Regions from separate parts of the Paenibacillus sp. Y859 genome, predicted to be linked through region 2. Evidence: riboswitches for the same ligand, from Rfam matches in the RefSeq annotation. Region 2 holds a riboswitch; each other region holds the start of a gene.
What was found. A riboswitch is a leader RNA that binds a small molecule or an ion and turns the genes downstream of it on or off. The one in region 2 is predicted to bind cobalamin.

Region 1 (10,625 bases), on a different contig from region 2:
GAAGCAATTGGAGGGAGCATTATCGTCAATTATTCGTTATCCTGACCCAGGTCATAGGAGATTTAAAACTATTCTTGGACGCAAGCTAAGTGTTGGTGAAAATAATATTTGTGTTGGAAATGGTGCAGCTGAATGTATGTCGCTTATTTTACTAGGACTTCATCCACAGAAGGTCGGTATTATCGAACCATGTTTCTCTGAATATAGGAAATTGTCAGAACAATTCAATACGGAAGTAATCTCGGTACTTGGTAGACAAGATAATGATTGGAAGGCAACATGTGAAGACATAGGACAGTTGATACAGCAAGTGGATTTGCTATTCATTGGTCAGCCTAACAACCCGAATGGCGTGCAATATACGCTTGAGGAGCTGAGGATATTAGCCGAAACTGCTGAGCAATTCAACACCTATCTGGTCGTAGATGAAGCCTTCATAGATTTCATTCCGCAACGACAGCAAGCATCTTTGTTATCGGAACTTACAAAGTATCCTCGTATGTTACTGGTACGGTCCATGACGAAGTTCTATGCGATTCCAGGTTTGCGATTGGGATATACATTGGCACATCCGGATGTCATCCAAGCTATGAAGAGTAAGCAGGTGACGTGGAGTGTAAATGGACTAGCTCTGTTAGCGGGTGAAGCAGCGTTGGAAAGTGGTGAGGAATTCGAGCGTAGTACGTTAGAATTAATATCCAATGAGCGAATAGTCCTTACCCAAGGGCTTACCAGGCTGGGGTGTAATGTCAGTCCAAGCGAAGCGAACTTTCTATTGGTGGAGCTTCCGGAACCATGGCATGCGATAGATATGCAACGTGAACTTGGTCTGCGAGGAATATTAATTCGAAGCTGTGCGATGTATCCTGGGCTGGGGGATGAATATATTCGAATCGCCGTCAAAGGCGCGGAAGCTAATCGGTTATTTCTGGTCGAGATACAGAATGTGATGGAGAGTATAGTATAAGAATAGGAGAATAATGATGACAACAACAACACCTTTTATCAATGATGAAAATAACGTGTATTCCTCTATCGTTTGGCCAGGTCTAACACTTACCCGACAAGAACGTCATTTGTTACTCCAATGCCCAAGCCCTGTGGATAGCCTTAGTAGTGCAATATATGGGGGAGGTACAGGGAAAATCGATCGAATAGCTAATATTTATGTAGATCGGTTCTATAACTGTGCTGATCCAGAACGTGATATAGAGCAATTATTCAAGGATTGGGGCTACCCACAGCAAGCTACAGCAGGATTGTTGACAGCTGTTCGATTGGAACATGCTGCAATTCTGGAAGAGGACGGTAAAGACGGATCCTTGTTCTGCTGTACAACAGCGGGAGTATCGAACGGTGCACGTGCTGGATCTGAGCGAACTACGTTCCCAGCCTATCAACCCGGAACGATCAATATTATGCTCATGATTGACGCGAAGCTGACGCAAGCAGCGATGGTAAATGCTATTATGACAGCTGTAGAGGCAAAGACTGCTGCTCTATCGGATCTGGGTATTCGGGATGCAGAGAATGGATTGATTGCTACGGGAACTACGACGGATTCTATTGTTCTTGGTGTCAGTCAATCTCCTATCCATACTATTGAACATCGATACTGTGGAACAGCTACTGAACTAGGAGCTGCAATTGGACGAGTAGTTTATGCTACAGTGCAAGAGGGTTTAAGAGTTGCGGGAGTGAAGCGAGTATGATGGAATTGGCCATATTCATTCTATGGGCTGCCTACCTATTGGATCTGATCATTGGAGATCCGCGCTGGCTACCTCACCCTGTGATCGGCATGGGGAATTGTATCAAACGGATAGAGAGGAATATTCGTAGTCATGTGTCAGATCCGATCAAGTTAAAAAAATATGGAATTCTACTTCCAACTATTGTTGTAGGAGGTGCACTGCTTATAACGTGGGCATTGTTGAGAGGTCTATATATGATTCATCCATGGCTTGCCGTTGGTGTTGAGATCGTATTAATTGCTACGACGATTGCTACGAAAGGGCTTAAGGATGCGGGGATGGAGGTGCATGATCATCTTAATTGTGGTGACTTACCTGCTGCTCGTAGATCACTTGGAATGATTGTTGGACGTGATACAGATCATTTGGATGAGCCTGAAATTGTCCGTGGAACGGTAGAGACCGTTGCGGAGAATATTGTTGATGCTATTGTGTCGCCGTTGTTCTATGCACTTATTGGAGGAGCACCACTGGCGATGGCTTATCGAGCTGTAAATACCTTAGATTCGATGGTTGGTTACAAGAATGATAAATATATTAACATAGGATGGGCCTCTGCCCGATTGGATGATGTCGCTAATTTCATTCCAGCTCGTATAACAGGTGCATTACTGGTCGTTAGTAGTTGGGTTATGCGTCTAGATTATAAAAGGTCTTATCATACCGTAAGACATGATGCTCGTCTCCATCCGAGTCCGAACAGTGGATTCCCTGAATCAGCCGTAGCTGGAGCTCTTGGTGTTCGGCTAGGAGGTGAGAATACGTATAATGGTGTCGTGTCTTTTCGTGCCTATATGGGGGAATTCTCACGTCCAATGGTGAAGAGGGATATTCAGTCAACTATACGTTTGATGCTAGTCGCATCGTTGTTATTCCTCATGTTATGTGCACTTGCTATATGGGGTTTAGGTGGAACATTATGGAATTAGAATTGGTATGTATTCGACATGGCAGAACGCAGTGGAATAAGGATCGACGTTATTTGGGACATACGGATATAGGAATACTCGAAGAGTCACAGACAGAGCTTTTATTAGTGAAAGAAGCCCTTGAAGGAAGGATATTCCGAAAGGTATTCTGCAGTGATCTGAAGAGATGTAGGGAAACGTTAGATTTGATCTATCCTACATCACCTGATCAGGTAGTCTTTGATCATCGTTTGCGAGAGATGGATTTTGGAGATTGGGAGGGGCAGACCTACGATCAGTTGAAGCATTCTAGGTTGTATCGAGAATGGCTGGACAATCCTCAAACAGTGACTCCTCCAAGGGGGGAATCTTGGGGACACTTTCAGCAGAGGCTGGTGAACTTCATGGATAGTCTAGCGTGTGTTTTGGAGGGAGATGATAACTCCGTTGATTCTATGTTGCTGGTTACACATGGAGGGGTCATAAGACAACTCGCGACGATGACGATTCCTGACTTGATGTTCTGGGATATCTCGGTTGATCCGGGAAGCTTGTTAACACTGCAGCTTACGATACGTGAGGGGCAATGGGTAGGACGCTTAAAGTAGCCCTATGATTAGAGGAAGTCCAAAGGGCTTACTTTTTGAACTCGAACTATAAGGAATTATTAACATTTGGTTTGTAAGGTATCTCTTTTTGATCTATAATTTTGAATAGAGAAGCAAGATCTGTATTTAAATGAATATTATAAACTTATGAGGTCTAGGAACTTAGAAGCTGAAGTAATAGCTTTTAACTCTAGTTAAAAGGGAAGTCGGTGTAAATCCGACACGGTCCCGCCACTGTGAATCAGGGATATTCTCCATATACCACTGTACTGCTATAAGCAGAATGGGAAGGTGAGATTATTAGTTAACCTGTGAGTCAGGAGACCTGCCTTGTGAGAATAAGTACGGCGATCCTTCGAGGAAAGGATTACGTTTGGCTTGTGTAAGTGCCTGTGATGTATTATTGCGGGCTTATAACACTTGGCATACATATATCGTATTAGTAATATGTGATGTTTGTACAGACGTAATCCCTGATTCTTTCTAGCAATAGAGGATCAGGATTTTTTGCTATGTTTATGTCCTTTATCGGAGAGAATTCATTGAAATTACAAGGCTAGCATCTCATGTATGTACAATAGATAATAGGGGAGATAATGAACAATGAAGCAGATTTGGAAGAATTGGACTACGGGTGCCTTAGCAATGATGCTAGCACTATCACTTGCGGCTTGTGGTAATAATAACGAACCAGCGCAAGGATCCGAACCTACGCCAGCACCAACGGAGCAAGCCACACCACCAGCAGAACAAGTTAATGAGCTGACAACGGAGTATCCACTGACCGTAACGGATGCGACAGGTGAGACATTTACATTTACAGAAGCTCCGAAGCAGATTATATCCCTCTCACCAGCGGAGACAGAAGCATTGTTCGCGCTAGGATTAGATGATCAAGTTGTTGGTGTATCGGATTATGATGATTATCCAGCGGCCGTAACAACTAAGCCTAAAATGGGTGGTCTGTACAATCCAAATGAAGAAGCGATTATAGCAGCGCAACCAGATCTTGTACTTACGGGTATTTCTATGAGTGCGGAAGCTACTGAGAAGCTACGTGCTCTAGGAATTGCGATTTTCAAGACCAATCCGAAATCAATAGATGATGTTATCACAAATATTGAATTGTATGGTCAGATTACAGATCATCAAGCCGAAGCGAAGGCTGTTACAGATGAAATGAAGCAAGAGCGAGATGAAGTGACGGAAGTTGTTAAATCACTAACCCCTGATCAGAAGAAGAAAGTGTATATCGAGTTCTCTATAGGTTGGACGGTAGGTAGTGGCGAGTTTATGGACGAGTTAATCGCCCTAGCTGGCGGAGTTAACGTCGCTGCTGATACAACGGGTTGGAGTGAAATTAGTGAGGAAAAGATTATTAATGATAACCCAGACGTCATTCTGTATTCGAAGAATGTGATTGAAGAGAACACACAGAAAACGTTAGACGAGATTATTAAAGCTCGCAGTGGCTGGGATCAAATTACGGCAGTTAAAAATGATGATATTCATGCATTAGATGATAACTTGATTAGTCGTCCAGGACCAAGAGTAACTGAAGGTCTCAAGCAAATTTCCAAAATGATATATCCTGAACTAGTGCAGCCATGAGTAAAAAGTTGGCTGGGTACGGAGGACTTGGGATAATATTGCTTATCGTGAGCTTCCTGCTCTGCCTAGGAATAGGGGCTGTGGAGCTTCCGATCAAGGATATCATAGGAATTCTATTACACCGATTTCCTTGGGTAGGTGATGCAATCACTCCAACATGGAGTTCTGCACATGAACAGATACTGCTGAAAGTGAGATTGCCTAGAATTATACTAGGGATGCTTGTCGGTGCAGCTCTTGCAGTTGCCGGTTCTGGATTTCAAGGGGTGCTGCGAAATCCTCTTGCTGACCCATACACACTTGGGGTATCTTCTGGGGCTTCAGTCGGTGCAGCTGTTATTATCTTTTTCGGATTGCAGTATTCGCTTGTAGGTGTATGGACTCTCCCTTTGGTTGCTTTCCTAACCGGAATATTAACCTTATGGGGAGTTCTATCTTTAGCGCGTGATGGAGGTAAAATTCCGACGAATAGTCTGATTTTGTCAGGTGTTGTTATGCAATCATTTCTAGGTGCAATCGTATCCTTCTTAACTGTGATGTCGAAGCAGACGATTAATGAAATCATGTTCTGGACGATGGGAGGACTCAGCTTCCGTGGCTGGTCATATACACTTATGTTGATGCCATACGTATTAGTTGGACTTGCTGTGATATGGGGTAGTGCACGGTCTCTAAATTTAATGGCACTTGGTGAGCGTCAAGCAGCACATATGGGTCTGAATGTAGAGAGGCTTAAGCTAAGAACATTGATCGTATCCACTTTGCTTACGGCTGCGGCTGTATCGGTATCAGGTGTAATTGGATTTGTAGGACTTGTTATACCGCACATTATTAGATTAATTACGGGACCTGATTATCGACTCATCATTCCATTATCTGCGCTTGGAGGTGGGATATTCACGATGTGGTGTGATACCGTTGCCCGTTCTATTCTCGCGCCTACGGAGATTCCGCTTGGAGTCGTTACAGCATTCATTGGTGCTCCGTTCTTTGCGTATCTGTTGTATCGTAATAAGAAGCATAGGAACGGAGGTATGATATGATTGAGGTGACAAAGGTATCCAAGCGTTATGCTGAAATCTCTGCACTTCGAGATGTGGATTGGTCGATACAAGAAGGTGAGTGGTGGGGAATCATTGGTCCTAATGGAAGTGGTAAATCAACACTCCTCCAATTAATATCTGGAGTGGACCAGATTAGCAGTGGGAAGCTTACGATTCAGGGACGTCATGTCTCAAGCTATAGCCGACGTGAGCTATCCCAGATGCTAGCTGTCCTTCAGCAAGATGGTCTGCCCGCCATTCATTATCCGGTTCGAGATATTATAGAGATGGGTAGATATCCATTTCAGGACTGGCTCGGACGAGATGTGAGTAATAATGCTACAGCTATTATTGATGATATCATGACAAGATTACAGCTTAGTGATCTGGGTGATCGGCCACTGGATGAACTCAGTGGTGGACAGAGACAACGCGTTGCGTTGGGTAAAGTGATGGCACAGGAGCCTCATATTCTATTGCTAGATGAACCGACAACGTATTTGGATATTTACTATCAGCTTCAGTTCATGGAGATGGTAGCTACTTGGCGTAAAGAAACAGGGATTACCGTTATTTCAGTACTCCATGATTTAAATTTAGCTGCTCAATTCTGTGATAAACTGTTAGTGTTACAAGAAGGACAAGTCGTTGGGATGGGGACGCCAGCTGAAATACTAACGGAAGATAATATCCGACAAGTCTATGGCGTCGATCCAGCAGTTGTTCAGCATCCAGTTAGCGCTGTCCCGCAGATCCTACTGTCTCGTTATTGAATCAATCATAGTAACAACTGATATCAGAGGAGAGATGAAGAATGAATAAGAGAATGATGGAACTTATGAATCGTATTGGAGAGATCCCTGAGCTTGATCAGGCTGCGATGCAGGCAGCCAAATTACATATAAGTAATTTGACGGTACCACCTGGTAGTCTCGGTAAATTGGAAGCTATGGCGATACAACTCGCTGGTATTACCGGGGAAATAAAGCCGTCTTTTGCTCATAGGGAAGTTATTGTTATGGCTGGGGACCATGGAGTATGTGAAGAGGGCGTAAGTGCCTTCCCGCAGGAAGTGACTCCACAAATGATTCATAATTTCTTAGCAGGGGGTGCAGCTGTTAACGTCCTTGCACGACAAGCAGATGCAGAAGTTGTATGCGTAGATATCGGAGTGAATAGTGAGTTATCCCATCCTAATCTACTATCGCGGAAAATCAGGTACGGTACAGCAAATATGGCGCAAGGCCCAGCAATGACTTACGAGGAAGCGATCCAATCGATCCTTGTTGGTGTTGAAGTTGTCGAAGATGCTATTAAACGTGGCGTACAATTATTTATAACGGGTGAGATGGGCATTGGGAATACGACGGCAAGCTCAGCAGTGACTTGTGCACTATCAACTATTAGCGTTAAAGATGCCGTTGGTAGAGGGACTGGCATTGACGATTCTCGTCTACAACATAAGATTGGCGTTGTGGAGCAGGCGCTGAAAGTGAATGATCCAGATCGGTCTGATCCCCTTGATGTTCTAGCTAAGGTGGGTGGACTTGAAATAGGCGGTTTAGTAGGTGTTATTCTTGGATCAGCTGCGAATGGTTGCCCAGTTATTATTGATGGCTTTATCTCTAGTACAGCAGCGTTACTTGCCAAAGCTATCTGCCCGACTTCGGCTGAATACATGATAGTGTCACATGTATCGCATGAACAAGGACATCGATTATTACTACAAGAATTGGGTCTCCGTCCAGCATTGGAATTAGATCTACGTATCGGCGAAGGTACTGGTGGCGTAATATGTCTACATCTTATAGATGCAGCTTGCCGGATTGTTAGTGAAATGGCAACATTCGAAAGTGCGGGCGTTTCCGGTGAATCGAAGGAACAGACGAAATGATCACACTTGTCACAGGTGGGGCACGAAGTGGAAAAAGTAGCTTCGCTGAGAAGTTATGCATGTCTATGTCACAAGAGGCAGTATATGTGGCTACTGCTCAAGCTTTTGATGACGAGATGAGGGAGCGAATTGCTCTTCACAAGCTGCAGAGAGATGAGGCTAATTATCCATGGCGTACGGTGGAAGAACCGTTGCAGCTCGTTAAGCTTCTAAGTCGTTGGCGTGAGGATAGTCTGATTGAAGAAGGCTCTGCTCCTACCGTGCTGGTGGACTGCCTTACACTATGGTTATCTAATATTGTTCTGTCCATTGAGGAAGAGAAGAATATGTCTGACCAAGTTAAGGCTGAAATTATGCAACTGGTTGATGAGATGCAGTTATATCCAGGTCATTTGATTGTAGTAACGAATGAGGTTGGAAGTGGGATTGTACCTGAATATCCATTAGGAAGAATATTTCGTGATTTAGCAGGCATCATGAATCAGGCAGTATCAAGAAACTGTGCTCAAGTGTTTCTGGTTACGGCAGGGATTTCTATTGAGCTAAAGAGCAGGGAGTATAAACTATGACCAATTTGGGACAAGCGGCTGCGGCCGCTTTTCAATTTCTATCACGCTTTCCTGTGAAAGCTAATCTGGATTATTCACCTACACTATTTCGTCAAAGTGTGAAGTTCTACCCGCTCGTAGGTACTGTTATTGGATTGGTTGTGTGGGCAGGAGCAGCCGGATTCGCCTATTTGCTTCCTCCATTACCTGCTGCCGTGCTAACCCTTATATTATGGGTCGGTCTTACAGGTGGACTTCATTTGGATGGCTGGATGGATACAGCAGATGGTGTATTAAGTTATCGTTCTCGTGAACAAATACTGGAGATTATGAAGGATAGCCGTGTGGGTGCGATGGGTGTGATAGCATGCGTTCTGCTTCTGCTGCTTAAACTCTCATTAATCTATTCACTATTAGTGGACGGACTTGATTACTCAGGTCTTCTTCTACTGCCTTTGATTTGGAGTCGATGGTTCATAGTTCATGCTATATCTTCATGGCCTACGGCTCGTGGCAAGGATGGCATGGCTGGACAATTGAATGGGTTGAATAAAGGACAGACATACGTGACGTTGCTAATGGCGATTATGTTATCCGGAGTTGCTGTATCGATTGCTCCAATATTTCATTTGGACAGCCAATCATGGACTACAGCATGGGTTGGATTCATTATGCTTCCTCTAGCGGCTTGGATCGCTGGAATGTGGTTAGCACGGAAGCTGAATGCTACGCTAGGTGGATTAACTGGGGATACTTATGGCGCTCTTAATGAATTTCTTGAAGTCGTAGCGTTGCTGATGCTAGTGCTGTTGCACAATCTGATGTGAGAGGGGCAAGAATGAATATGGTGAAATCTGAAACTCGCGATTGGAGTAAGGGTGCTTTTGGACAAGTGCTGATGCTGCAGGGGACGGCTTCAGATGTAGGTAAGAGTGTCGTTACCACTGCTTTATGTCGTATTTTTACACAGGATGGATATCGGACAGCCCCTTATAAGTCGCAAAATATGGCTCTGAACTCTTACGTAACGGAGGATGGGAAAGAAATCGGTCGTGCGCAAGGAGTTCAAGCTGAAGCCTGTAGTATTAAAGCTACGACGGATATGAATCCTATCCTTATCAAGCCAATGAAAGATATGTTCTCACAGATTGTGGTTCATGGTGTATTTCATAACGATACATTCCGCAGGTCCTGGCTGGATGGTATTCGTGTCAATAAAGGCTTGGGACCTTTGGGTCAGACGTTTACTTCTAGTACGCTCAAGGAACAGGAATTCGATCGAATCGCTGAGGTGGTCCGCAACCATATCGATATGAATCAGATTTACGACATTATGGGTGTTAGTCAGACAAAAGACGCCTGACGGCGTCTTTTGTGAGAAAGTTAATGTGATGGATGGGCAATTATATTTTGAATTGTTGGATAGCCTCTTGTAGCTGAACGGCATACTCATGGAGAGTAGTAACGGTCGAACGATGCTGCTCCATTTCATTCAATTGTTGCTCACTTGTAGTTGCAATTTCACTCATACTTATTCGAGATCTTGATGTGATTAATGCCGTCTCTTCGACAGATGCGCTGACTTCCTCCGTGCCTGCTGATACTTGTTGTGTTGTTGCGGATACGGCTTGTATGCTCTGATTAACGTTGTGAATGAGAATATCTAACTGATTGAAGGCTTTCCCAGCATTTTGTACTAATTCTTTACCTGAACGGACTTCTTGATGGACATGGTCCATCGTAGCAACCGAAGCTTCAGTATCTTTTTGGATCGTTAATAGATGTTCCCCAATATCTTGAGTTGCAATGCGAGATTGCTCAGATAATTTACGAACCTCGCCTGCTACAACTGCGAATCCCCTTCCATGCTCGCCAGCACGAGCAGCCTCGATAGATGCATTAAGCGAGAGCATTTGTATTTGCTTCGTAATCTCGGAGATCGAGGTGACCACTTCTCCAATCACTTGTGAACGTTCATTCATAGAACGAAAGGATTCTAGAGAATCTACAGAGATCTGTTCTACCCGTTGCATCTGCTCTATAGCACGTTGTGCTAGTAAATTACCACTAACTGCTTCATTAGTTGCTGCAGCTACTTGATCGGATACATCACCGGAGGAATTAGCAATGTGCATGATTCCTTGGGTGATCTCTTCCATTGCGATGGCATTTTCTTTGGAAGTTGAGGCAATGCTTTCACTACCCTTGTCAATCTCTTGAAGGACTGAGTTGGAGCGTTCGACCATCATTTTCATAGTT
Region 2 (10,625 bases):
TACTTCAGCTTAAAAATATAGAGTTAATCCTTACTTTTCTTAATATATTCAAGAAACTCTAAAACGATTTGAGATATGGCATCTTCTTGCGGCATATAGATAAACTTGCTTAGTCGAAGGATGTCTTCTTTAAACAATTCAATGAGTTCCAACATGGACTCATGATCATCTTGTTTTGCACAATGAAGTAAGTCTAGGAATTCACTGTCTGGGATAGTTTCTGTATCATCTTTCGCTTCCATTTATTCACCGCCTGTTGGCTCATTTTTAGTTGACGAGCGACTTCGGATTCAGTCTGATCTTGTATATAGAGTTTATACAGAATGATCTTTCCGTATGGAGGTAAAGTGTCTATGAGCTGTTGAACTACGATTTTGTTTTCAGTAGAGGTAGTGAAGTTGGGTGTAGCAGGCTCTATTCCATAGAAAGAACATTCCCGTTTATTAATGACTTTAGCTCGATACTGTAACCTCCATGCAATACGATAAACCTCTGTTTTGTAACGTTCATAAATACTTTGTTGTGTCTCAAATACCAATTAAATCGCTCCCCTTCTACATGGTCCATATATCTATAGGGAAATTCTAAGTGCATTTCCACAAACAATACAGGAACATGTGTTCCGTTAATTGTACCATATTTTAGTAAGACTTGGTTATGAACTTGAATTGAAGAACCAACGGACGCAGGTAATTTAATCTATTAAACGTACAGAGAAGAAGAATAGCGAGTCGATTATTATAAAAAAAAATACTTGTCGGTTGTTTTTTCGAACTATGAATTACCTATATAAGTGAAGGCACAAACATGAAGGAAAAGAAATGGAATGAACTTATGTGCCTATCACTACTGAAATGGAGTTGTTTATATGAAAAGAGTTCTGTATGTACCGCTTGACGACCGTCCGGTAAACTTGGATGATGTCATCGTTCTGGGGAAAACGGCTGGAATTGAGGTCATTACGCCACGTATTAAGGATATTAAGAATCGTCTTGACTCACAAAAAACAAAATCGGGATCGACGCTCCTAAGCACATCTTCACCCACCTTTGGAGCCAAGTCGAACATTCGCCAATTCATTCTCGATAATGCATCATCTGTTGATGGATTCATTATTTCAACGGATATGCTCGCCTACGGTGGATTAATCGGAAGTAGACGTCTTCGCACAAGTGGTGGAGAGAATTATCCGAACTATGATGTTACCACGACAAATTTGTTAGACGTTATTCGCGAAATCAAGCAGTGCTATCCCGATAAGCCTCTCTATATTCTAGATACCGTCATGCGAATGGCTACATCAGCGTATGTTGAGGGTCAGGATTATGACGCTTATACGGAGTCCCGTAGCTTTAATCAACAGCCACGAAAAGACTTTTCTGATTTCAATGACATTCTAAACGGTTATAATATAAAAACGGACAGCACGCCTTTTGGAGATGTGGTCAACTTCGACAAGGAGCAATATTATAACGCACGAATTCACAAATTTAAGTCGAACTATTATATCCTAGATCAACTTGCTCGGTTAGGTTATATTGACTTTCTTGCGATTGGTGTCGATGATTCCTCTACCGAGGGAGTACAGGCAAATGAAATCTCCTTTATTGAAGGACGAATCAATGATTGGTTCGGAGGCGGTACTCAAGAACAAAGTTCTGAGCGTGCTATTATTCTTCCTGACGCAGATGGCTTGGGTTATTCGCTCATGGCCCGCATGGCGAACCAGCTGTATCGTTGCGGAGCAAAGCCGCGATACATGGTACATTACTATGGACCTAATGGTTCAACGATAATTAACCCATACGAGTATATGAGTGTGCATCAGAACATTCAGCATCATGTTGAAATGATTGGAGGTCAATTTGTTACGTGTGGCTCTTATGATCTGGAAATTATCGCAATTACGGACGCTAACGAAGTATCCAGTGCAGTAAGCCGTATTCAATCTAATGGTAACAATCGTATCCCGACCATCGCAATTGATTTTGTTGCCAACGGTGCAGCTAATGAAACGGTAACAGAGGCCTTACTGGACAATCCATTCACTGGCGGCCTTTTGGGGTACAGCGCGTGGAATACTGCGGGGAACAAAATAGGAATTGCACTCGGAATGGGGCAGACACGGTACGCATATTTGGTAACGGAAACGCATCCCGCAGCCCTTAAGAAGGCAGTGAATGCACATGGGGCGCTTTTGTTCAAACGTTTCTTGAAAGACTATTACTATAAAGCAGTGGCCATTGCCGAAATCCGAACCTTTTCGAGAGAACATACGCTGTATACGAATGTTCTTTATCCGGATCAAAATATGGGTCTTTTCAACTCGACGAGTGACTACAACCATATGATTATTCTCCTGAGAGATCGAATGCAGACTTACACAAGTACTCTTGCAGGGAAAAGTGCCTTCCGGATCGGCTCTTCGACGAAATCTTGCAATGTACGCCAAATTAGCGGGTCAACGTGGTTATTCTCAGAATATGTTAGCGCATCACTTGCGTATGCAAATCCTGATTATATTTGGAAGCGTGTATTTGAAATTACCTTAAGCCCTAAGGTTACATTGAAATGATACGGTATCTATAATAAATGATTAACTTGATGATGAGCACTAATAACAATGATTTCATTATAATACCAAGTCAGAACCAAAGGCTGAAACCTCAAAAATGGTTGGTCAGTCTTTGTTTTTTTGGCAAAATCTATTAAGACCAACTAAATCGTACAGATTGCGATTTTGCAAGTTTAAGAGTATGTGGTTATAATTAAATGTTCAAAGGATTTTGCAGTTACATAAAGGATAGGGTGAGTATGAAGGAACTTTCTTCTCGAGTAACGATATTTGCATCGATACAATGGGTGTTTTTTATTTTTGCTAACATTGTCGTTGTACCAATTTCAATCGGTTTAGCTTTTGAATTACCTCCACATGAAGTGGCTACCATTTTGCGGAGTTCGCTCATTGTGACAGGTGTCGCGTGTATTTTACAGGGCTTAATTGGTCATCGCTTTCCCTTGATGGAAGGTCATTCGGGTGTTATGTGGGCTTTAATTCTTAACTTATGCTTATCTGCTCCTACACTTGGACTTAGTTTGGGCGAAATTGGAGGGGGAATTGCTACAGGAATGCTGCTTGCCGGGGCTCTAATTATGATATTGGCTGCCTGTAAGGCGATTCCTTTTATTCGTAAAGTATTCAGTCCGATGGTAATGAACGTATTTTTGTTACTGTTAACATTTCAGCTCGCTTTTATCTTTTTCAAGGGTATGTTGACAGTGAATGAAGATGGGACATTGGATTTGCCGATCACATTGTTCTCATTAGGAATCGCTATCTTTGTAGGTCTCTTAAAAATTAAAGGAAGTAAGAACATCGGCAATTTTTCGTTATTAATCGGAATAGTTGTAGGATGGAGCCTTTATGCTATGTTCTTTCCAACTACAAACACCCTAAATGGGGATGCTGTTGGTGTTTTTTCTATATTTCCACTGGGCAGTCCAAATTTGCAATTCGGGATTATTACGATTACTTTTATAGGTTGTTTTATTAATATGAGCAATACGATCGCATCTCTTCAAGCAGCGTCCAAACTATTAAATGAAGAGGTTTCAACGAGCCAATATCGAAATTCCCTTTTCTTAACAGGTGCATATTGTATGGTGGCATCGTTATTCGGACTTGTATCTTACGCACCGTTTGCTTCTTCTATCGGTTTTTTGGAAAGTACGCAAATCTTTCATCGCAAGCCCTTTTTTATTGGCGGAGCACTTATTATCATTCTAGGAATCATTCCACCCCTTGGGTTAATGTTGGCAACACTCCCGATCTCAGTAGGGAACGCAGTGCTATTCATTGCCTATCTTCAGTTGTTGGGAACTTCTTTTAAAAGTTTGAAGGGATACACATTTGATTCGATCACGATTCATCGGGTTGCAGCACCAGTTCTCATAGGGGTAAGTCTGATGTCAGTGGATGTTAAGTTGTTTGCTAATCTACCTACTGTTGTACAACCCATCATTAGTAATGGATTCATCATGGGAGTCCTTATCTCATTAATCATGGAGACTACTATTAAATGGGGAGATCGTGACAAGAAAATATTAACATGACAAAAGAACATATATTAGATATGATGATGACCAAGATAATAAAATATGAGAAACAGGTGCCAATGATTTAGTTCGATAGACTGAACGATCAATTGGTTAAAAGGGAAGTGGGTGACAATCCCACGCGGTCCCGCCGCTGTAATAGAGGAGTCCTTGCAAGAAACCACTGGGAAACTGGGAAGGTTGTAGGGATGATGATACTTGAGCCAGAATACCTGCCTGTTTTGATATGCCTTAACTCTACGAAGGATAGGGAGGTGTTTATTAGTGCTGCTATTTAGCTGTATATTCTATTAAACCTAAACCTCCTAACGATTCAAGTTGAGAGGTTTTTTTGTTGTGTTGGTGTCATCATGTTTCTTACTACGAGCAAGAGAATGAAAGGAAGTTTGTACAAATGAGAAATAATAGATTCATAGCTTGGTTACTTGTTGTAAGTTTATTTTTGTCCATGTTATCAACCGGTTCAATGGTGTCATATGCGGATGTAATAGAATCTTCACCTCAAGTACATACGAATATGGAAGAGGAAGATACTGAAAGTCCAATTATTGTAGTAGAAGGACTAGCAAATAATGAGGAAGTAACAGAAAGGGAATTGAGTTTTAAAGTAACGGTTACAGACAATGTATATCACGATATAACGCCAGAGGTTAGGGTAAATGGAATCACTATAACAGCATCAAATGAGGAGTACAAAGCTTCTCTAAATTCTGGGAACAACATGATTACAATAACTGCAATGGACGGTGCAGGAAATAAAGCAGAGGAAACTCTAGTCGTCCATTACAAAGTTGTCGTTAACAAAGTAAGATCCACATCCACCGATGCTGTAAAGAAGCAGTTAGATAAAAATCTTGCTTATCTTGTTCAAACTGTAGATAATCCGACATTAGGAACGACTAGCGGAGAGTGGTCGATTTTATCACTAGCAAGAGCCAATTATCTGGTGTCTAGTGACTATTATGAAAACTACTATAACAATGTAGTTAAAGTAGTACAGGAAAAAAAGGGAATCCTTCATAATATTAAATATACAGAGCATTCAAGGCTAATATTAGGATTAACCTCTATCGGTAAAGGGGTTACTGATGTAGGTGGCTATAATCAACTTGAAAAGCTTGCGGATTATGCGACTCTGATTAAACAAGGTATTAATGGTCCAATCTTTGCTCTGATTGCACTTGATAGTAAGAACTACGAAGTTCCACAAGTGCAAGGAGTGGCTGTTCAAACAACGAGAGAGATGCTCATTGAGTATATTTTAGATAAAGAGATAAAGAAGGGCACCGATGAAGCAGCAGGATGGGCATTAGGTAGTGGGACTCCAGATCCCGATATAACGGCAATGGTTCTACAAGGGCTTACGCCATATTATTCAATAAATAATGATGTTAAAACTGCAGCAGATCGAGCGGTTGCATGGTTGTCTAAAGGCCAAAATAATGATGGTAGCTATTCAACTTGGGGTGCTGCAAACACTGAAAGTACTGCACAAGTTATTGTAGCTTTAACCGGATTGGGTATCGATCCACATACAGACGCCAGATTTATTAAGAATGGGCAGTCAGCTATGGATGCCTTACTTACCTTTGCTTTACCTGAAGGTGGCTTTAAGCATATTGCATCAGGGAAAGTTGATGGAATGGCTACGGATCAAGGTACGTATGCTCTTGTTGCTTATGACCGATTTGTAGATGGTAAAAACCGCCTCTATGATATGACTGATGAGGTACCTGAAGTACCAGAACTACCTGAAGTACCTGAAGTACCAGAACTACCAGAGACACCGAAAGAAATAGAAGTCATATTGCCATCTGGAGATCAACCAGCAGTTGTCATTCCACAAGATGAGCTAGATTACATCATTCCTATCAATCCAGCGGATAGCAACAAAGAAATAACAGTAGAAATCCCTGCGGATAAGAAATCGACGGTTAGTGTTCATTTGCCTGTGAACAGCAGTTTACCTGAATTAAAGGCTACGAAGGGTAATGTATCCTTAGTTATTCCGAAGGGTGCGCAAGTGATAAGTGGTGATGCATCTTCACTTGAATTGATTACGTCTCAAGATAGAACTGACACGGCATTAATCAATAAAGTTAATGCAATTGTTCCTAAGGGAGAGAAGCTGGACGGGATTGTCCAGGCATTCTCCATGGGCGGCAATACAAGGATAGAGTTTAGCCAATTTGTTACGTTAACCTTTACGGACATGAGTGGAAAGAATGCTGCTTATATCCAAGGTGGGTCCATTCATGCGATTCCCAAATTTGCTAGTGATTCAGAAGGGCTAAATAGTAGCAATAATGAGTATGCCTACGACAATGGAAATGACTTAATCGTCAAAACAAACCACTTTACTGATTTCATAGCATATACTTCTAGCGTGATAGAAACGCCTGGCGGTGATGGTGACGGTGATGGTGGGGATACCGGAGGCGGAACTGGAACCATTCCTGTTCCTCAACCTAAACACTATGTGACTCTTTCAGTCGATAAGCTGACTATCAACAAAGGCTATGTGGTTACATCTACAAGCGTCGAACTGCAAGCTGGTGATACAGCATGGACAGTATTACAAAGAGTGCTTGATAACAGAAGTATCAGCCACTATTATAATTGGACTGAAAAATACGGAAGCGTATATGTAGAATCTATAGCTGGCGATGGAGAATTTGACCACGGTAGCGGTAGTGGCTGGATGTATAATGTCAACGGTTGGTACCCCAACTATGGAGCAAGTAAATATACTCTGAGTGATGGCGATACGCTACAATGGCGTTACACTACTGATCTAGGTGCTGACTTAGGAGAAGACCTCAGTAAATATGTGGAGACTCCAGTTGGTTCAATTTCGCTTGGTCAAGGAATCGTCATTCATGCTGATGATAAAACACCTGTTATTAATGTTCCAAAGGATATTCAAAAGGATTACACCTTGAATATTGCGAAGGAACTGAAAAACACAATTAATATCACGATTAACATTCCTGATGTTACATCAAAAGTATTCCTTACTCTTAAAGATGTCATAAGCAATATACCCATGATCACAGTTACAAAAGGGGATATTTCACTAGTTATTGAGAAAGGTACCCAATTAATAAGCGGAAATACGAATATAGAGTTGATTACAAAGATAGCTCCGAATGATACTAAGATTCAGGAGTTAATCAAATCTAACCTAAATAACAATGAGAAGCTGGATAAAATTAATCAAGCCTTCATTATAGGGAATACAGGTAGTTCGGTTGTATTTGATAAGCCACTCACTTTAACCTTTAAGGGTGCAAAAGGGCAGCTTCCAGGGTTTGTTGAATCCAATAAATTCACACCTATCAAGATTTATGAAACAGAACAACTAGGCATTCAGGCAACAAAAGACATTGGTAAGAAAACCTATGCTTTTGTTAGCGGTAACGATTTAATTGTAAAAACAAACCATTTCACGACTTTCGTTTCCTACACTGTAAGCAAAACTGATGTAGCAAACAAAGTAGATTCAGTAAATAATGTTGATTTGAAAAAATGGTATACAGATGCCGATGCCATCTCGTCTTGGGCGTATAAGGCTATTGGTGAAGCTACGAAAAATGGATTTATCCAAGGTAACAATGGTAAATTCAATCCGAAAACTAACATTACAAGAGCAGAGTTCACCAAAATATTGGTTACTGTTCTAGGGCTTAATATTCAAACGGACAAGGTCATTAGCTTTAAGGATGTTGCTGCAGATGATTGGTTCTATCCTTATGTTAATGCTGCGTATAAGGCAGGAATCATTACGGGATTTAATGATGAATTTAGTCCAAATGATACAATAACTCGCGAGCAAATGGCATCAACGGTCATAAGAGCACTGGATATTCAACCTATCAAGCTTACGACTGTCATGAAAGATAGCGATAAGGTATCCGCTTGGGCTAGAACAGATGTAGAGACCATTGTTGCGCTTGAATTAATGTTGGGTAGTGATGGTCAATTTAAACCCAAAGATTCAGTCACAAGAGAGATGGCAGCAGTTGTCGCTATTCGGGCCTACGATTATAAGAATGGAAATAAAGTAACCGTTGAAGATGAAGTGAAAGTTGAAAATGTAAGTAAAGTAGTGAACAAAGAGGTCAAGAAAACAATTCAAGATACAGCAGTTTTTTTGCAAAAGGCAATTACTGACCCAGTTATAGCTAGTGTTGGCGGGGATTGGACGGTCTTGGGGTTAGCGCGTTCGGAAGTATACATTCCAGATGCCTATTATGCTAAATACTATGCCAATGTAGAGAAGATACTGAAAGAAAAGTCAGGGAAGCTGCATAGTGTTAAATATACGGAATACGATAGAGTTATTTTGGCTTTAACTTCAATGGGCAAAGGAATTGACAATGTAGCGGGATATAACTTACGGGAGCCTCTCGCGGATTTCGATACTCTAATCAAACAAGGTATCAATGGACCAATCTTTGCTCTGATCGCATTGGATAGTCATCATTATGAAATACCGATTGTGAATAGTGTAAAGACACAGACAACGAGAGAAATGCTAATAGAGTTTATTTTGAAAAGAGAGATTGGTGGAGGTGGCTGGGCATTAGGCGAGCGGCCTGATGTCTCGGATGCCGATATTACTGCGATGGCCATTCAAGGTCTTACGCCGTATTATTCAACACATCCGAATGTGAAAGCTGCTGTGGATCGAGGCATTGTATGGTTATCGAACTCCCAGAAGGCTGATGGCGGATATACAAGTTGGGAATCCTCTAACTCTGAGAGTGTTGCTCAGGTTATAGTAGCTCTGACCAGCCTTGGTATAGATCCACATAATGACGCGAGATTTATTAAAAATGGCAAGTCAGCTATTGATGCTTTACTGAGCTTTGCTACCGTAGATGGAGGGTTCTATCACATTAAGCAAGGTGGGACAGATAATGGTGGTGCCAAACCAGGAGAAGTTGATCTGATGGCAACCGATCAGGCTATGTATGCACTTGTAGCCTACGATCGATTTATACAAGGACACACACGTCTTTATGACATGACAGACGTGAAATAACAAATCATTTGGAGAACTAAGCAAGGGTAGAATTTATGCCCTTGCTTAATTATTTAAGGTGGGATATAGCAAATGCAAATGAACAACAAAAAATGGTTAACAGCTTTATTGATCATCAGCTTACTGGCTATCGCATTCTTTTGGAGTGGGAATAATCAGAAGAGTCCGACGAAGCTTGTTGAAGTTAACTCTGAGACTGAGGTTGGAGGTATAAGCGAGGTAGCTTCTCCTCAAAATATGGAGTCCCAGCTAGACGAAGAGGCTAATAGTCCAGCGGATACAACAACAACAACAATAGAATCGGATGAAAATGCATCGAAGCTAGAAACGGAAGATTCACAGGACTTACCAAAGTCAGAAGATATACCAACAGAGGTAGAAAAACCAGTGGTTAAAGTAGAAGAGTCAGAAAAAAGTGTAACAAAGCAACCGGAAAAGATTACTGTACCAAAAGTAGATGATCAGGAAACTAAAAAAGACAAGTATCTAACCGATCCTACACCAAAGGGGAAACCTAAACCTGTGGAGTGGCAGGATGCAACGATAAACAAAAGCGAAGAATTAAGCATCACATTGTCCGTATCAGCTACATCAATTTTGAATAATATGGATAAATTTAATATGGATAAGCTTGAAGTGCTACCAGCGGACGGGATTATTTATAAAGCTCGAACGGTAACCTTCTATGAGGGAGAGTCCGTGTTTGATGTATTACTAAGAGAGATGAAAAACAATAAAATTCATATGGAATTTTCAATGACACCGATCTACAACAGTAATTATATTGAAGGTATTAACAATCTATATGAATTCGACTGCGGAGAATTGAGTGGTTGGATGTACAAGGTCAATGGATGGTTTCCTAACTACGGTAGTAGCCGTTATGTACTTAAAGACGGGGATGTCGTTGACTGGGTCTACACATGTGATTTAGGTCGAGATATAGGCGGAGATATGGTAGTGACAGGGGACGGGCAGTAATGAGAGATTCTTTTGCTACCTTTCATCCGATTATTAGTTTCGGTTATTTCGTCACGGTGTTGGTGTTTAGTATGGTGTTTATGCATCCGATTTTTCAAGTCATTGCCCTCATTAGCGCTGTTGTCTATTCCATTATGCTAAAAGGAAAACGTGCCATGACATTTAATTTACTATATATGATACCGCTACTATTGATTATGGCAGCTATGAACCCTGTTTTTAATCATGCGGGTGTTACGATTCTATTCTATCTAAACAATGGGAACCCTATTACGCTTGAATCGATTCTTTTTGGGGTAGCAGCGGCGTGTATGTTTGTGACAGTTATTATATGGTTCTCTTGTTATAACGTCGTCATGACTTCGGATAAGTTTATTTATATTTTTGGGAAAATACTACCTGCGTTATCATTGATTTTTTCGATGGTTCTTCGATTTGTACCTAGATATATAACACAAATAAAGGTGATATCCAATGCTCA
Region 3 (10,625 bases), on a different contig from region 2:
CTTCCTTCAAATGGTCCCACAACCGTCGCTTTTCCAAGAATAACTGGCTTATTCTCAAACACCCAGCTTTGATGTCCCTTTAACATATTATGATCCTCCCCCACCTTGAAATAGCCATGTCAAAATTCCAACAACGAAAGCAGCGACCGTACCGAATACGATAACTGGACCCGCAAGTTTAAACATCTGACCACCCACACCTAAGACAATTCCCTCACTTCGGTGCTCAATCGCTGCAGAAGCCATCGAGTTCGCAAATCCTGTAACAGGTACCGCAGAACCAGCCCCTGCCCATTGCGCGATTTTGTCGTATACACCAAAACTGGTCAATATAACAGATATGAGAATCATGACCGCAACTGTAGGATCTGCCGCTGTTTTCTCCGTAAAACCTGCCCAATGAACAAACATTTCCTGAACCGCTTGCCCGATCAGACAAATGGTTCCACCTGCAATAAACGCACGTATGCAATTTTTAATAACGGGTCTTCGCGGTTGAACTTTCAGAGCTAATTCCTGGTATTCCTGTTGCGTAGGGGTTAAATTTTTCTTTTTATTGTTTGCCATGGGCATAACCTCCATTATTCAAATGATCATGATGCCGTTAACGAGTGAGTACTGGCCTAACGTTGTCGATGACCTTTTCTAGTTCAACTGAGCATTGCTCATACATTTGCTTTACCTGCTTATTGTTAGTCGATAGGCCGAACATTTCTAGATCAGCTTCACATTTCTTCAATGTCGCATATAAGGTTGCCTTGTTCTGCGGTTTGGGTACAATAATCTGATCATCGAACAAATCCACGAATAACTGTCCATAAGAATCAACCTGAGCAAGAAATATATTCTCGACTGCCACACCTATTTTCTCCAACTCTACATCTAACCATTCGCGGTTTAATCCGATGGTAGCAAGTGGCTCATCCATAATATTCCCGTCCATGACAACAGTTTGCGGCTCTTGTTCTGGCGCTACTGTAATGCCCAGTGAACTCGGTGTAATGGGCTGATTTTCTTTCACTGATAGAACATTGACCTCTCCACTCGGCTCCATCACAGCAAATTCGGCATCTGCCACCCTGAACACATTCTTGCTTCTCAGTTGTTCCATTAATTCATCCAAAGTAAGTCGTTCCTTCTTCAAATTATCCTCGAGAATTTTACCGTCCTTTATGAGGATTGTTCCTTTACTATCTATAATATCCCTAGCCTTTTTACTCTTTATCGTTAAAAATTCGATCCCCAAAGAACAAGCGACCCACACTAACATCGATATGAGGCCCAAATGCCAGGTTCCATCAACTTCAATCGGTATTGTTGCTGCAAGGCTTCCGATCGTAATTCCCGTTATGTATTCAAACAGAGACAGCTGAGACACTTGTCTCTTCCCAAGAAGCTTCGTCATAAGAAAAAGAACGACAAGCGTTAAGATCGTACGTATAGTAACTAACATCCAATCCTGCATATGGACTTACCTCCCAAAGGTTGATACAAGTAAGATGTCCCCAAATGTCCTCTTTTAACCGAATACAACTTATTTTCTGATGTGAAGTATAGCCTTAACTCAAGACGGATATATTATGTTCGTTGCTTTATAACAAAATACGTGTAATTAAAAGAGGTGAACTTAGATGACCGTTGGTGCTCAAGTAAAAACATGCCTTGCCTCTTTAAAAGGGGCTCAAGCCAGTCTTGAACAATTTGCAATAGAAACGCAAAATCAAGAAGCAAAAACAACGTTTACTAACGCGGCTGAACAAACGCAACAAATCGTTCAACAGGTAGAAACGCGTGTGCAGCAATTAGAGAATGAAGAGCCTCAATATAAAGGATTCTAAAATAAAACCCGAAATTTTCGAATCAAAAGAGACCACTGGTAATGGCATAAAAATGCCTATTTCCAGTGGTCTCTTTTTGTAATATATGTCGCCTACTCTACCGTAATAGATCCCACATCGGAGGTCAGAGATATTAATGGTCCACCGCCATTCAGATCACTTTTTCCTTTGGGTACTCCAATTACTCGACCGACCTCGCTGCTCACTTGTAAACTACTTTGAAGTTCCTCTGCGAGTGTTGCCTTGATACTCCCAACATCCGTCTTTGCTGTGAGACTACTCTTGCTGTCCATTTGATTAATCCCAAATTGAAGACTACCAACATTTGACGTTATCTTAGATTTCCCTTGAATATGAGCACCTTCGATATGAATCGTGCCAACATCATTACGAACATCATAGGTCCCCTGCAAATGATCGAGTTTAATTTGACCCACATTTGTTTCGATCTTGAAGTGATTCACTGAATCCGGAAGTTCCACCTTATAATCGATGCTGAAATCTGAGAACCCATATTCCTTCTTTATCCATTTCCACATATCCATCTTCACGTTCCCCTTAGGGTGTGTGCTAATCTCCATTTGCTCTCCACGTGTAACTACGGAGATTTCAGCCTGATCAAGGATTTCCTGGTATTTAGATTCGCGTGATGACTTGTTAGGAAATGAGAACGTTGCGGTCACCGTCATCTGATCACCCGTGGTCGCTGTTACCTCGATGCTTCCAACCTCATTTTCCAGCAACAGATCTGAGGCAGAACCTATCTCTTGTGTGAGAGATATCTCCTTCTGAATACCATCTTTCTTTAATTCCTCAGTCCAATCCGAGATCGAATCCTCAAATTTATTGGTGCATCCAGCCAGTATTATTATCGAAACGACTGCCACCATCATGATTGACCTATGTTTTCCGCGCATATAAAGTAACTCCTCCAATTCAGTGTTCTGATTTATTTATCATACAATATTAGGGAAATATTAGCACTAGTCCGCGGACTAGTGAAATACTGGACTTGAGGCGGGGAGATATTCTGTGTGAATTCTAGCGAATTCTTTCCTTAGCGTACTTTCTTAATTTCTTCAAACTGAATATATTTCTTCAACCATTTGATATCCTGACTCTTAAAGTATTTGAGTATTTTTCTTTTCTTCTTTAATATCTCGTCATCTAATTTTATATTTGAAGTATGAAATACATATATATTTTTGTCTATTAATTCATGAAGTAGTTTCGATAAGACTTGATGCTGCGTGTGACCATATTCTCCCTCTAGGTTATGAGTTACAACTTTGTCGAATGGTTGCCTTGCTAACATCTCTTCCAAATCTGACTTTAAACGAGACTGGTCAAAATCACCGCCCCATTTATCCTCATATTGCCATATTTCATACTCTGCACCTACCTCTTTCATTACTTTTTTGAATTCCTTGCACCTTACCTTGTTATCACCGTTTGTCACACAAATGACCTTCCATCCCTTTTCTTGTATCAGCTGAGCTCCGCCAAAAATAGTTTCATCATCCGGATGTGCAACAATCATTAACTTATTGTAAGTCATAGCCCTTCCTCCTTCCTTATTCTTTTCTTATATATTTTGCATATATGATTGGATACAACAGAAATTTCAAATATTTGTTCGGCCTGTTGTCTCAGTACGTTGCTACCAAGTAAGTTCTTGTTTCCCAAAAGCAATGCATCTTTTACAGCGTTTGTAATATTATCTTGGTTCAAGGGAAGAAGCATTTTATGATCACAAAAGTAATACTGCAAGGCCTTATCAAAATTATCTAATGTTACCAATCCGAAGGTTCCAGCTGCACCAATCGCTATTACTGGTCTCTCACAAAATATGGCTTCCAAAGCAACTCTTCCAGTTCCCACAACATAATTACTTATTGAATACAAATCAGGCATATCCAATCGATTCCCTATATACTGGATACGATTTGATTTGATTGTTTCGTTAATACGCGTTTTTATTTTTTCGGTCTTCATACCGTCACCGGCAATAAGAAGATGCATATCTGGAAACTTTTTAAACAATTTATTATCACATGCCTTTAACAACAATTTGCATATCTCATATTTCTCATCTTCCAGTCTACTAGCGTACAGTAAAACTCTAGATTTTTTAGGGATATTTAATTCTTCCTTAAGATCTGATTTCTTTACAGTAAATTCATTCATATCAATCCCATTAGGGACATGGATCGAATATATGCCTTTCTTCTCCAACCACTTCTTAACAGGTTTACTGACACTAATAAAAGTAGGTTTAATTGAGCATTTATTGATTGCCTCGAGCAATATCGAGTTTTCGTAGTAAGTTCCGTGAATCGTATAAATCAACGGAATATTTAACTTCCGAGATAACTGTACTGCATATTTGGCACTTTTCTCTAAATGGGCGTGGATCAAGTTTATTTCATTGATTCGTATCCATTCAACAAATTCTTCCTTATTTTTTGTATAATTATAGACTTCACATGACAGCATTCTAAATTTACTTTCCAAAGGCCCTGAGTTCCCTGCTACAAAAACTGTCACTCCTTGTTTTAATAATTCTCTTGTAAGAGAAAGAACATGCGTCTCTGTTCCACCTATGTCAAAGGTATCCAAAATCATAAGCACTCTTACATCTTTATCATTCAACTTCTTCACCCCATTCATTTTGAAAATCTTCTTTTATATTCTTGTATTATTAAATGGTAAAAAACAAGATTCGAAACGGCTTTTAACTAATCTCTTAAAAGATACGTTTTCACATATGAAAATCGCCAGTCCGTGTCTTTAGTTAAAGGGTTATTAGCATGGGTTAGATGCGTCTTTCTTGTCATGGTACAGAAAGGTTATACTTTCTACTCTAGCAAAAAAACGCGAATTCTCAGTTATGAGAATCCGCGTCACATGGATTATAACTCTAATCTACCAAAAAGCAATGGTCACTCTTTGGCAGATTTGAGATTACTTTAATTTTTCTTGAACCGACTGTATTTTCTGTGCACTAGAGGAAGTCTTATCCCGACGATCATCCAGTTTAACAGACGTAGAGACTCTCTCTGCCCCCGATAGAAATGGTGATTCATGCAAAGCGGCAATAGCACTCCATACGAATTCAAGAGGCCCTTCAATAATCGTACTCATCGATGTTAATTGATACGTTATTCCCTGCTGATCTTTCAGAACTCGCTGCATATCTGCAACGTAAGCACTTAGACTTGTTGTTTGCGTCCCTATCGGGATAACTGTTACTTCTGCAATCGCCATGTTTATTTCCTCCTCTTACACTTCTTAATCTATTGTAGCTATTTCGTATTTTTTTCGCAAAATCTGGCTTTTTGAACTCACAAGATAACATAAATATTTATTCCTCCCCCAAACGCAAGTCATAGAAGGCTTGGCAGGGTTTTCATGATTTTTTTCATAGAATATTTCATTAATACATGTTTACAAACACCATATATTGAGTTAGATTTATATAGCGACACTAAATATAGTGAAAACAGGTGATTCGGCTACTACATCAAATCCGGATCTTAAAAGGGAAGTATGGTGCAATTCCATCACGGTCCCGCCACTGTAACCCAAGATTCGAGCTGCATATCGCAGTCGAATAGGCACAGCCATTGCCACTGTGAGCATAAGTTTATGGGAAGGCGCTAGTTGCTGAATAAACGAACTTCATCTACATATGAAGCACGAATTCGTTTGCTTGGGAAGTCAGGAGACCTGCCTGTTCGACATACACAATACATCCTACGGTGAAATAGGAAAGGTGGAATATAATCATGGTACTTATGGAACCTAGAAGTAGCTTCTCCTTGGAAGAGAAAATGCTACATGAGGTATCAGGTCTTGGACACGATATTACAGAGAGTCTCAACGTGGAAATGCTACGTGAGAATGCCAATCTAAATGGCGAAAGCTTTTCAGGAAAAATAGGAAAATTCGGCAGTGAATATGCTAAATGGTACGCAAGATATTACATAATCCCCAAACAACTCATGGCTGCCGTGGATCACAATGATTTATATGTACATGATCTTGATCAATATGCGGTGGGTAGCACGAATTGCATCTTCATTCCATTCGACAAACTCCTAGCACGGGGCTTCAGCACTGGCAGTGGTAGTGTTCGCACACCACAATCCATTTCAACTGCGATGGCATTAGTTGCGATAATATTTCAATGTCAGCAAAATTCTCAATACGGCGGCGTTTCCGGGAGCAAACTGGATCATGATTTAGCTCCATATGTCGCCAAGTCATTTGCGAAGCATTTTCAAAAAGGGGTACACTACTTTAATGAGACTTCTGTGGTCGAAGAGTGTAACATCCATCTAGGTAACTTATCGTTACCTAACTCTCATCCACGTTCTTATTCTTTTGCTATGCAAGAAACTAGGACAGAATGCCTTCAAGCTGCTGAGAGCTTAATCCATAACCTAAATACGATGTCCAGCCGTGCTGGAGGTCAGATCCCCTTCACTAGCATCAATTATGGGACATGCACCTCACTTGAAGGCCAAATGATCATTGATAGCTTGCTTAGTGCAACTATGAATGGACTTGGAAGTGGCGAAACACCTGTCTTCCCCATTCAAATCTTCAAATGTAAGCGTGGTATCAATCAATCACCAGGGGATGCTAACTATGATCTTTTCTTGAAGGCCGTAGAATGCTCATCCAAACGGTTATATCCTAATTTCGCCAACATAGATGCTCCCTTCAACTTACAGTATTATGATCCAACAGATCCCAATACTGAATTCGCTACGATGGGTTGTCGTACTCGTGTTCTTGCCGATCGACATGGTCGCAATCGTCTATCCGGTAAAGGGAACTTATCCTTCAATACGATTAATCTTGTTAAATTAGGTATCAAACACGGTGTAGTTAATGGTAATATCACGCCTAATGAGGAGGGGTTCCAACAAGATCTCAACCACTTCCTGGATATCGCACTACATGGACTATTACACCGTTACAAAATCCAAGCCCGTCAGCCTGCCAAAGCTTCAGACTTTATGATGCGCGAAGGAGTCTGGGAAGGTGGAGAACTACTAGGTCCTGACGACAAGGTAGAACAAATCTTGAAACATGGTAGCTTATCTATAGGCTTCATCGGTCTAGGTGAATGTATGAAGGCCATGTACGGTAAACATCATGCTGAAAGTGATGTAGTCTATGCCAAAGCTTTGGAACTTATCTCCTCCATGCGTCGTTACTGTGATCGGAAGAGTGACGAGTATGATCTTAACATTACATTGATGGCTACACCAGCTGAAGGTCTATCGGGTAAGTTCACGAAAAAGGATCGAGAAATATTCGGTTCCATTCCCGGTGTAACAGACCGCGAATATTATACTAATTCTTTTCATATACCGGTATATTATAATCTGCCAGCTGCGCGTAAAATTTCGCTTGAGGCTCCTTTTCATGAATTGTGCAATGCAGGAGCTATCTCTTATATTGAATTAGATGGAAATGTGCGTAGTAATCAAACTGCCTTTCTCAAAATAGTTCAGTTTGCATTATCACAAAATATTGGCTATTTCAGCATTAACCATCCTATTGATCGTTGTGGTTCTTGCCATTACGAAGGTATTATCGGGGATACGTGCCCACAGTGTGGAACACTCGAATCCGACGTACCCATGTACCGTCTACGGCGAGTGACCGGTTACCTAACAGGTGATTATCAGACGCGCTTTAATGCTGCTAAGCAAGCTGAGGTACGAGATCGGGTCAAACATCGATGAATATTTGTGGCTACTATCCTGAATCCATTAACGAAGGTGATGGCCTGCGGGCCGTCATCTTTCTTAGTGGTTGCCGTCACCGCTGTCCAGGTTGTTTCAATCCGGCAACGTGGAATTTCAACTACGGAGAACCTTTTACGGAACAGCGTCAACAAGAAATTATCAATGACATGGCTAATAACCCCTTACTTGAAGGATTGACGCTTGCTGGGGGAGATCCTTTCTTCTCAGCTGATGAGGCGGCTGATTTCATTGATAAGGTCCGACTAAGCCTCCCTAACTTCTCTGTATGGATCTATACCGGCTATATATATGAGGATCTCATGGCCTCCGTTCATTCGGCAGAGTACCGTCTGCTTCAGAAATGCCAAGTCGTCATCGATGGTCCTTTTGTACAATCTTTAAAGAATACCAGTCTCCCCTTCCGTGGGAGTTCAAATCAGCGTATTATAGACATTCAGGCAAGTTTGATTTACAACGATGCCATACTGTTGTAAATTTAAATATCACAAATTGAAATACTCATGTTGAAAGGAAGACATTCATGCCACATTTCGTAGTAAAACCGAATAACCGCCAGCTCGCTTTTGATGAGAAGCGTCTCTCCATCTATACTGATCGCCTTCTTGAAGGATTGGACATGCTTAATAAGGATCAATTGATCCGCGGTGTATTATCCAAGCTTCGCCGTGATGAAGTTACAGGAGAAGATATTAGTAACGCCTTTACCATGTCTGCATTAGAGTTAGTTACGAAAGAGGAACCTAACTGGAAGTTTGCTGCAGCTCGTTCTTTACTTACTACTTTATATAAAAAAGCTGCTCATCACCGCCGTTATAAATCGTATGCCGATGAGCCTTATGGTGCACTTTACCCACTGATCACAGATTTGGTACACAAAGGTATATATAGAGAAGAATTACTTGAATACTATACGAAAGAGCAGATCCAAGAACTTGGTGAACTCATTGATTATAAACGTGATCTTTTATTCGATTACATCGGTCTTTTAACGCTTACAGAGCGCTACCTTACGACAGATTTCGATGGACATATTATGGAGCTTCCACAAGAACGTTACATGATCATCGCTATGTTCCTTATGCATAAAGAGCCTGCTGAGAGACGCATGGAGCTTGTGAAGGAGTCCTATTGGGCGATGAGTAATTTATATATGACCGCAGCTACCCCGACGTTGTCTAATGCTGGCAAGAAAGTTGCTGGACAACTCTCCAGTTGCTTCATCGACACCGTTGATGACTCTTTGGAAGGCATCTTCGATTCTAACACCGATACGGCTCGTCTTAGTAAAATGGGCGGTGGAATCGGTGTCTATCTCGGCAAAGTACGTGCCCGTGGTTCAGATATTCGTGGACATAAAAATACGAGTTCAGGTGTCATCCCTTGGATCCGTCAGCTCAACAATACCGCCGTTAGCGTAGACCAATTAGGTACACGTAAAGGTGCCATTGCAGTCTATATCGATGTGTTCCATAAAGATATTCTCGCGTTCCTTGATCTCAAATTAAATAATGGTGACGAGCGTATGAGAGCACATGACGTATTCCACGGCATTTGTATTCCTGACCTATTCATGAGTGCTGTAGAGAATCGTGGGATGTGGAATCTATTCTGTCCTCATGAAGTCAAAAAGGTTATGGGCTGGAAAGATAGCAACGGTCGTCCACTTGGACTTGAAGATTTCTATGACGAAACGCTTGGTCAAGGTTCCTTCAGTGATAAATATGCCGAAGCCGTTGATCATCCTGTGTTGTCTCGTATTACCGTTCCAGCGATCGATATTATGAAGCGTGTTATGAAGTCGCAGCTTGAGACAGGTACGCCATATATGTTCTACCGTGATACAGTCAACCGGGCTAACCCGAATAGTGCACATGGTATGGTCTATTCCTCTAACCTGTGTACGGAAATTATGCAGAACCAATCGGCAACCGTTGTAGAAAAGGAAGAACTCGTTACGAAGGACGGACAAACAAGAATCATCATCTCGAAAATTCCTGGTGATTTCGTCGTGTGTAACTTAAACTCCATCCACTTGGCTCGCGCTGTTCCAGCGGGTGTGCTAGATCGACTCGTTCCTATTCAAGTACGGATGCTTGATAATGTCATCGATATTAACAATATTGAAGTGCTTCAAGCTCAATATACGAATAGTCAATATCGTGCCATCGGCTTAGGAACTTTCGGACTTCATCATCTATTAGCTCTCGAAGGTATTCGTTGGGAATCCGATGAGGCTGTCACTTATAATGATAATCTTTATGAGAAAATCAACTACCTGCTCGTTCGTTCAAGTATGGAACTTTCCAAGGAAAAAGGTCAGTATCCGAAGTTTAAGGGCTCTGATTGGGAAAGTGGTCAGTACTTTACACAACGTGGCTACACAGATGGCCAACGTGAAGGTAAGTACGTAACGACTTCACAGTGGCAGGAACTGCAACAAGAGGTGCAACAGAATGGTGTACGGAACGCTTGGATGTTCGCTATTGCACCTAATGGTTCCACTTCCATTATCGCCGGCTCCACAGCCAGCATCGATCCATTGTATGAATTGCTATCTTATGAAGAGAAAACAACGTATAAGATTGCTAACCCAGCACCGGATCTATCTGATAAGACGATCTGGTTCTATAAAACAGCGTTTAACCTAGACCAACATTGGTCCATCAACATGGCCGCTGCTCGCCAACGTCATGTGGATCAAGGCCAAAGCTTCAATCTGTACGTTCGTCCTGACATTAAAGCGACCGATTTCCTATCGCTGCATCTTCATGCTTGGAGTTCCGGCATGAAAACAACTTACTATGTACGTAGCCGGGCGTTGACGATTGATGAATGTGAGAGCTGCTCGTCATAACCTTCGATCCCACCCCACCCTCCCTTCCAAGCATATGCTTCCGAAGTGAGCTTCCCAAGGGAAGCTTTCAGGAGGGCCCCAAGGGCTCTGCCCTCTGGACACCCGAAACTCTTTGGCGGAGTGAGAGGATGGGGTGCTTATCTGTGA

Region 1: it holds a riboswitch for cobalamin, as region 2 does, so the genes downstream of both, AC1TO8_RS09680 (ABC transporter substrate-binding protein) here and AC1TO8_RS04205 (S-layer homology domain-containing protein) in region 2, are expected to answer to the same signal.
Region 3: it holds a riboswitch for cobalamin, as region 2 does, so the genes downstream of both, AC1TO8_RS12825 (anaerobic ribonucleoside triphosphate reductase) here and AC1TO8_RS04205 (S-layer homology domain-containing protein) in region 2, are expected to answer to the same signal.

What each region holds. Positions count from the first base shown of each region.
Region 1 is NZ_JBXCIZ010000003.1:147,546-158,170, forward strand. It holds gene cobD (threonine-phosphate decarboxylase CobD) at 1-967, shown strand, start outside; gene AC1TO8_RS09665 (adenosylcobinamide amidohydrolase) at 981-1,712, shown strand; gene cbiB (adenosylcobinamide-phosphate synthase CbiB) at 1,712-2,683, shown strand; gene AC1TO8_RS09675 (histidine phosphatase family protein) at 2,674-3,270, shown strand; cobalamin riboswitch at 3,404-3,617, shown strand; gene AC1TO8_RS09680 (ABC transporter substrate-binding protein) at 3,874-4,881, shown strand; gene AC1TO8_RS09685 (FecCD family ABC transporter permease) at 4,878-5,924, shown strand; gene AC1TO8_RS09690 (ABC transporter ATP-binding protein) at 5,921-6,697, shown strand; gene cobT (nicotinate-nucleotide--dimethylbenzimidazole phosphoribosyltransferase) at 6,739-7,818, shown strand; gene cobU (bifunctional adenosylcobinamide kinase/adenosylcobinamide-phosphate guanylyltransferase) at 7,815-8,387, shown strand; gene cobS (adenosylcobinamide-GDP ribazoletransferase) at 8,384-9,193, shown strand; gene AC1TO8_RS09710 (nucleotide-binding protein) at 9,265-9,729, shown strand; gene AC1TO8_RS09715 (methyl-accepting chemotaxis protein) at 9,770-10,625, opposite strand, start outside.
Region 2 is NZ_JBXCIZ010000001.1:832,085-842,709, reverse strand. It holds gene AC1TO8_RS04220 (hypothetical protein) at 24-242, opposite strand; gene AC1TO8_RS04215 (DUF4127 family protein) at 869-2,575, shown strand; gene AC1TO8_RS04210 (uracil/xanthine transporter) at 2,815-4,113, shown strand; cobalamin riboswitch at 4,151-4,350, shown strand; gene AC1TO8_RS04205 (S-layer homology domain-containing protein) at 4,511-9,163, shown strand; gene AC1TO8_RS04200 (DUF4430 domain-containing protein) at 9,236-10,144, shown strand; gene AC1TO8_RS04195 (energy-coupling factor transporter transmembrane component T) at 10,144-10,625, shown strand, end outside.
Region 3 is NZ_JBXCIZ010000005.1:48,730-59,354, reverse strand. It holds gene spoVAD (stage V sporulation protein AD) at 1-86, opposite strand, end outside; gene spoVAC (stage V sporulation protein AC) at 88-567, opposite strand; gene AC1TO8_RS12855 (DUF421 domain-containing protein) at 605-1,465, opposite strand; gene AC1TO8_RS12850 (DUF1657 domain-containing protein) at 1,632-1,838, shown strand; gene AC1TO8_RS12845 (hypothetical protein) at 1,931-2,755, opposite strand; gene AC1TO8_RS12840 (PIG-L family deacetylase) at 2,896-3,396, opposite strand; gene AC1TO8_RS12835 (glycosyltransferase) at 3,393-4,490, opposite strand; gene AC1TO8_RS12830 (MTH1187 family thiamine-binding protein) at 4,803-5,105, opposite strand; cobalamin riboswitch at 5,326-5,589, shown strand; gene AC1TO8_RS12825 (anaerobic ribonucleoside triphosphate reductase) at 5,627-7,600, shown strand; gene nrdG (anaerobic ribonucleoside-triphosphate reductase activating protein) at 7,597-8,097, shown strand; gene AC1TO8_RS12815 (ribonucleoside-diphosphate reductase subunit alpha) at 8,145-10,478, shown strand.